One region of the Metabacillus sp. 113a genome, then DNA from elsewhere that is predicted to be linked to it. Evidence: riboswitches for the same ligand, from Rfam matches in the RefSeq annotation. Region 1 holds a riboswitch; each other region holds the start of a gene.
The links. Region 1 has a riboswitch for cyclic di-GMP ahead of ACQCVE_RS00570 (anti-repressor SinI family protein). Riboswitches for the same ligand answer to the same signal wherever they lie in the genome.
Positions count from the first base shown of each region.

Region 2: it holds a riboswitch for cyclic di-GMP, as region 1 does, so the genes downstream of both, ACQCVE_RS06290 (swarming motility protein SwrAA) here and ACQCVE_RS00570 (anti-repressor SinI family protein) in region 1, are expected to answer to the same signal.
Region 3: it holds a riboswitch for cyclic di-GMP, as region 1 does, so the genes downstream of both, ACQCVE_RS07370 (putative glycoside hydrolase) here and ACQCVE_RS00570 (anti-repressor SinI family protein) in region 1, are expected to answer to the same signal.

Region 1 covers NZ_JBNILJ010000001.1:100,168-102,431, forward strand. Annotated here, with positions in the region: gene sipW (signal peptidase I SipW) at 1-283, shown strand, start outside; gene ACQCVE_RS00565 (helix-turn-helix domain-containing protein) at 315-650, opposite strand; gene ACQCVE_RS00570 (anti-repressor SinI family protein) at 741-881, opposite strand; cyclic di-GMP riboswitch class I at 911-1,000, opposite strand; gene ACQCVE_RS00575 (YqhG family protein) at 1,158-1,952, opposite strand; gene ACQCVE_RS00580 (DEAD/DEAH box helicase) at 1,968-2,264, opposite strand, start outside.
Region 2 covers NZ_JBNILJ010000002.1:410,424-412,687, forward strand. Annotated here, with positions in the region: gene ACQCVE_RS06285 (5'-nucleotidase C-terminal domain-containing protein) at 1-542, shown strand, start outside; cyclic di-GMP riboswitch class I at 640-724, shown strand; gene ACQCVE_RS06290 (swarming motility protein SwrAA) at 905-1,306, shown strand; gene ACQCVE_RS06295 (hypothetical protein) at 1,496-2,264, shown strand, end outside.
Region 3 covers NZ_JBNILJ010000003.1:234,763-237,026, reverse strand. Annotated here, with positions in the region: gene ACQCVE_RS07370 (putative glycoside hydrolase) at 257-1,117, opposite strand; cyclic di-GMP riboswitch class I at 1,154-1,245, opposite strand; gene ACQCVE_RS07365 (hypothetical protein) at 1,289-2,264, shown strand, end outside.

The DNA of each region.
Region 1 (2,264 bases):
CGGAAAAACAATGAGCGGCGGTCAAGCTGTGTACCGAACCAAAGGGGATCACAATCAATCTGAGGACTCAGACCCGGTTCTGGCGCAAAATGTAGTGGCTGAATACACGGGGTCGACCATTCCTTATGCAGGATACATCAGCAGCTATGTACGGTCAAAAGAGGGGAGAGCCCTCCTTGCGATCATACCGGGGATTCTTTTGATTATTTATTCGATATCAACCATTTGGCAGGCAATCCTGAAAATTGAAGAACTTCACCAGCAAAAATCAGACAGTACATAAAATAAACGGCCTGGACAAGTGTCCTGACCGTTTATTTTTTTGGCTGATTAATCCGCCATTTATTAAATTCCAGAAATTCACGAAACTGATCTTTTGTAACTCCTGATTGCATAGCTTCTTTAACAAGTGATGCCCAGTCCTGATCAAGCTGGCTCGCATATGCATCGTCCGTATTTCCGTTCAACAGGGTGTTTACAGAAATACCAAGCACAGCTGAAACCTTCTCCAAAAATTGTACCGATGGATTGGATTGGAGATTACGTTCGATCGAACTCAGATAAGATTTTGCAACGCCTGCTCGGTCTGCTAGTTCAGATAGTGATAGGTTTTTTTCTTTGCGGTATTTGCGAATGCGTTCTCCGATCATAACATCACCTTCCCTTAGTCATTATAGCATATAACGAAGGGTTTTCTTCGGTAAATCGAACAAAATCGACAAAATTTTTTCGACAAACTGTCAGCTGTTTCTTTCATCCTGATTCGTTTGAAGGAAGGTGCGGATGTCTTCTTTGCTTAGTCCCATTTCCAATGCTGCTTTGATTAAATCCTTCCATTCCAAGTCCAAATCCATTTCTTCTTTGACCATAACATTTTCCATCCCTTTTCCTCCTAAAATACGTATGTATTTCAGGCAATCCGGCGATCATCATTGCCTCCGGCAACCTTAGACCCGTGATTTTGCGTCGCTGCCTTTCAGCAGGTTTGCCTTTGTCTGACTGGTGAAAGCTATCATTCCGTCTGAGCTAATACTTTGGTCCATGGCTGGGAAGGTAACCTTTGTACTATGATTATAAATAGCAGGATGGAAAAAAGTTGCCGAAAGCTGTCGAAATTGAAAAATAATTTAATATTCTTGTTTTTTCAGCCGATATTATTAAAAAATTGTTTTTTCGTTCAGGTAAAAAATACCCCCGTTATTGACAGAAATATGTATTCTTGGTTCATATAAGTCTTTCAACGCACCTTTCTCCAGCTCGTACACTTCCGGCTTTTCCTCCATGTCCTCATAAAAATGGTGCAGGAGCATTAAATCAGCATTCCAGCGCTGCTTCGCTTCTTCTGCCCATGTATGGTCATCCTCTGAAATTCTTTGCTCTATATGTGTCCTGATCCTTTGCATCCCGCTTTTAGGCAGGATCAGAGGGGAGAGGGTGAAGCTGAAATCGGGGATGGTCGGTGTCAGAACGAGCTCGTTCAGCCGGTCCTGAAAACCCTCCACCATGGTTCCGCTGATTAAGTGCAGCCCGATGGAATAGACAACGTCCTTTTTCATGTCACATTGATAAGAGACTGTAATATTTATCCCAAGCCACGGATGAAGAGGCTGCTGGCCTTGGATTGCAGCCGATTTTTCATACATACGAGCGAAAGAGCCGAGCTTTTGTGCAGAACGAAAAATCTGATGCAGCCTTGGAGAGCCGAAGTGAATAAATTCAGGTTTTTCACTTTCCGTTTCAGCGTCCCGGTCTGTGAGCAAATGAAGTTTCATCGGGTTGGGCTCTCCGCCGGTTTTCTCCAGGTAATGCCAGTAAAAAGGGCGGTTCATCAGCTCTTTATCCATGTCCGGTGTCAGCTGAATGGCCAGAGACCCGGCACCATTACCGGAGACGTCACAATAATTCGCTTTGAAAAATCTCTCTAGCAATCCATAAATTTGCTGCTGGTTCATGCAGTTCCCTCCTTTTTAAATACCGCCGGATGCTTTTTGTTCCTCTGTTTCCTGCTTGCCGAAATCAAGGATTGAGGTCAGGTTTTCCATTTTGATTTTCATCTCGCCTTCCGTTGATGAGTGAAAGAGGATATCCTGAAGGTGTTCTTCAAAATTTGTGATTTCCAATTTAGCCAGAATTTCATCCAGCTGTCCTATAACCTTTTCAAACAAATCAATCTTTTCATACAGCAGCTTTAGAATATGCTCTTCCACGGTGTTTTTGGTAGACAGGTTGTATATATGAACATCCCGTTCCTGGCCGAGCCGGTG
Region 2 (2,264 bases), on a different contig from region 1:
ACGGTATGCTTGCGAAAGCGAAAACAATCGACCCTGATACTGTAATCGCTCTTCAAAATGGCGGCGGAATTCGTGCTTCCATTGATCAGGGAACCATTACGATGGGTGAAATCCTGACCGTTATGCCTTTCGGAAACTCCTTGGCCATCATGGACTTAAAGGGCTCAGAAATTAAAGAAGCTCTGGAGCACAGTGTCGATACGGCGCCAGCTCAATCCGGTGCATTCCTTCAGGTTGCCGGCATGAAGTTCACGTATGACAGCACAAAACCTGCCGGAGAACGTGTCACAGACGTTCAAGTGAAAGGAGACGGAGATGCTTATGCCGCTCTTGACCCTGAAAAAATGTACAAAGTAGCGACCAACACCTTTACAGCTGCAGGCGGAGACAACTACACTGTATTTGAAAATGCATACGGAGAAGGCCGTGTAAGCGAGCCTGGCTACGTAGACTGGGAAACATTCAGCGAGTACGTAAAAACGAATCCAGAGATTAAAGAAGGCGGAGAAGGACGCATCACGGACGCCGCTTCACAGCAATAATGGCATTTTAGGAAAAGGCTGGCTAAATTGCCAGCCTTTTTTACGGTTCCCGGATCATTTGTAGTATAATAGTCCTCGTGTTCAGGGAAGCTGGAGCAGACGTAAAAGGCAAACTTGTTGAAAGATAAGGACGCAAAGCCATGAGTCTAAAGCATTCATGCCAGGATTGTCAGGCTGCCAATTGCAATTCGGAAAGGCTATGTTCAAACACACATTTGGTTTTCACCCGCTGCCGCTAACCTGGCAAGAGCGAATCCGCCTGCCGTGTTTAACGAAGCCTTTCAGAAAAAGATGGCTTTCGTCTCAATGTAGATCATCCCAGACATTCGAGAACAAAATGAACTTTGATGGAGGATCAGCCATTGTATCGGGAACCGAACATGAGAATTCGAAACAACAAACAATTAAGGTATCAGACTTTAAGGCGGGAACTGACGGGTTTAATGAAAGAGAAAAACATCAAACGGAACCCGAAGACAGAGGAAGCGCTGGAATTGTTCAGCCAGTATTATATTAACTACACAAATTTGACCAGCGGAAAGCATATTGATGAAACCATCATCAGGGAGTACATCCACTTCCACCTCCATTCCAGCCAAAAACGAAAGGCCTACACCTCTATAAAAAGACTGAAGGAAGATGTGAAAATACTGGAAAGTCTTTTTGACCAGTCAGAGGGCTCTTTCCGGCAAGCCGACTTTTCTTTGCTGAATTATTCTTTATGGGTAAACAGTGACACAGACAGCAAAGGGTTATATCATTAAGGAAACAGGACCATGCGATAAAACAGAAGGTAGAATCTCACGGGCTTTTGTGTTTTTTTACGGTCAGCTGCTTGTTTCAAGCTGAATATTTCTCCGGACCTTGCACGATTTTGACATAATTTTTCAGCTGAATGCAGAACATAGTTGAAAGATCCAATGATGCAATATTGATCGTTATGGAGGATTTTCATGAAGTTACTTCGATTATTTTTTTCGTTTTTGCTCCTCATTTCATTGCTGACCTTTCCTGCATCGGCCACAGGAGGACCTTTTGAGAACCTTGGTCCTCAGGTTAAGTATGTAAATGTGATACGCGGAAAGGCGGGACTCGATCAATATGGCCAGCCTCGTTTTTACGCCCTGCTGCAGGGTGAGCCTGCCAAGCTTGCAGTGATTGACCTTCAGACAGAGAAAATCGTGGATATTGAAACACTCCCGGGCGCTTCTGCGGCCTGGTCCATTGAAATAGATCCCCAGCACCGTGTCTGGGTTGGATCCACCCCGAATGAGCATCTGTACCGCTACGATCCGGAAACGAAAGAAATTACGGATCTTGGAAAAGCAACCACCACTTCCAACACCACCATTTGGGATTTAACGTACGATAAAAAGTCCAACCGGATTTTTGGGGTAACCTCCTATGGCGGATCTGTTATTACTTACAGCGAAGAAGAAGGCTTTAAAAGTCTCGGAGGGGTAATGAAAGGCCGGCGGTACGCGAGAAGTGTCGAATACGATGAAAAAACAAACACTCTTTATGTAGGGGTAGGATCTCCTGCCGCCCTGATAAAATGGGATCTGGACACAAACCAGAAGACAAACATCCTTCCGGAAAAGTATCAAAAGGATGCATCCGTGTACGACCTGAATTTATCCCGCGGAAGAGTCTATGCCAAGATGGAAAACCAAAGTATGCTTTTAGTCATAAACACGAAAAATGATCAGGTTGAGCATGAAA
Region 3 (2,264 bases), on a different contig from region 1:
GAGAACATGAGAACGGTTTACTGTACGCATGATATTTTTATGTCTATTGTCATGTTTTCTAAAAAACTTAATAGACTAAGACATTAGAAGTAGGTAAAATGAATGGTGTACATCAGTCCGTTTTGAGCAGGAACCAGGATGATTAAGCAGGGTGAAACTGGTGAGCCTATTTGGAAATTGTCTTCAATCTGGGCGTGTGCTACAAATAATGTAAGCAGTTATTGAGTTTATGATTAGAGTACTAGTTTTTGTCGAATTACCAGCGGTTAAAGTCTTTTACCGCTTTGTAATGCTTAAATCCTTGAGCTGCAGAAAATGCATCACTTTTTGAGTGCTGTTCAAATGAGACGGTCAGAACCTCCAGCCCAGTTTCCTGCTGCAGCTCTTTTAAATCAAGAATTTGATTCCTAGACCATTGGTCCTTGGAAACGACCCGGTGAGAAAAGTCCTCCCACATAATGGCGTCTACATAATCAGCGCTGGCAGCTTTCAATGTATCCATTCCCCAGTTCTGGATGATCCCCAATCTTGGGTAGGAAGATGTAACGCTTTTAAGGAGCTGCTGCAAACCGGTCCGCTGCTTTTTTAGCTCAGCGGGCTTACTGCTAAAATAATCATCTATATTTCCGACTGTATCCAAAAAGACACCGTCCATATTCTTGCTGTATACCTGTGCATGGATTTCTGACAGAAGCAGCTGCCTGAAATGGGAAGAACCCATATTCATCAAATAGGAATCCCATTGCTTGATATAGTGTTTTTGTCCATTGCTCCGGTAGTAATCCTGGGGGAGAAGTTTCCGGATAAATGCTGTATTCCAATTATCGGCTTCCATCGAGTTGATGTAGCCGTATACTTTCGTATCGCCCTTTTTAATCTCATCGATTTGGGTTTTGGTGTACAAGAGGGGTTCTATGATCACCAGATCATAAGCTTTCATTTTTCTGATAATTGCAGGGGTAGGAGCATCGTAGTAAATCTTATAGGATTTCACGCCGTCAAGAATCCCGTTGCTTCCGTGTGACATTGCAGAGGCTGCAGTGACTGGAGACGATAAAGAGACAGTAATGGATACGGCAAAAAAGATCAATACAAAAAATTTGATTACGTTATTCATTTGTAATCCCTCCGTTTTTTTAACGAGGGATGGCAGCTTCGCAGGCTGGCGATCGGTATCTCCCATAGGAAATCTGACGACCCATGCCTTTGCGTCCTTGCTTTTCAGCAAGTTTGCCCATCACCTTAGGCCTAATCATATCAGCCTGTTTTTGTAAGATCAACCTATTTTTTGCCGAAAGTAGTGATTCTTTTGATCTATAATCAGTCGAAAACAATACGAAAAGTAATAGAAGCATTTTCCCTGACAGGATTAAATGCAGCAGCCATTTTCTATTTTAGCGAAAATCTTCCTGCACTTGGCTTGTTTGTCTGGCCTGTTGCTATTGTACTGATTTCTCTCAGATACGGCATCTACCCCGGCTTTATTCCTTTTTCCGGTGCAGTGATCACCACGTTGTTTTACGAAGTTAACCAGGGCGGAGATTTGTATTTATTTTTTACAAACTTCGAAAGCATATTAACGCTTCTCCTGTATTTTTTCCTCCTCCTTTTTACAGGTCTGTCACGTAATTCCCAGCAGGAACGGTATTCGGATTTAACAACCCTTTATCAGGAGGCTTCAGAAGAAAAAAGGCAGTTGAAAGAGGCACTTGAAGATGCACTGGAAGTAAATCGGCTGTACAGGAAACGGTTTTTAGAATCCGAGGATGCATTTTCGGAAATGTATGATATGGTTACGGCTTTGAATTTCACAGATTCTGATACGATTTTTAATGAACTGGTCAGAATCGTGCAGCTGAGATTCAGAAGCAGCCAGCTTGTTTTGTATTATATTTCTTCTCAGGGACATTCCATCCGCTCAAAAATCAACACAAATAAGGTGGGAAGCCTAAAATCGAATTACAGGGGAGAAGACGTTCCTGGACTGATCAGCAAGGTGATGAATCACTCTCCCCGCGTTCTTTTCAAATCGGCTGATGAAGCCGATGATTCTCCAATGATTGCAGGCCCTGTGTTTGTAGTCGGAGAGATGAGGTATGTGATGGCACTGAATGGTGTAAAGCTTGAGTCATGTACAGCCCATCACATTCAATGGCTTGACTGGTGTTTGAAGTGGGCAGGAAACAGGCTTAGCTTTGCTTACAAATACGAACAGGAAAAAAATCATCTCGAACGTTATGAGGGAACGGGGATTTATAAGCTGG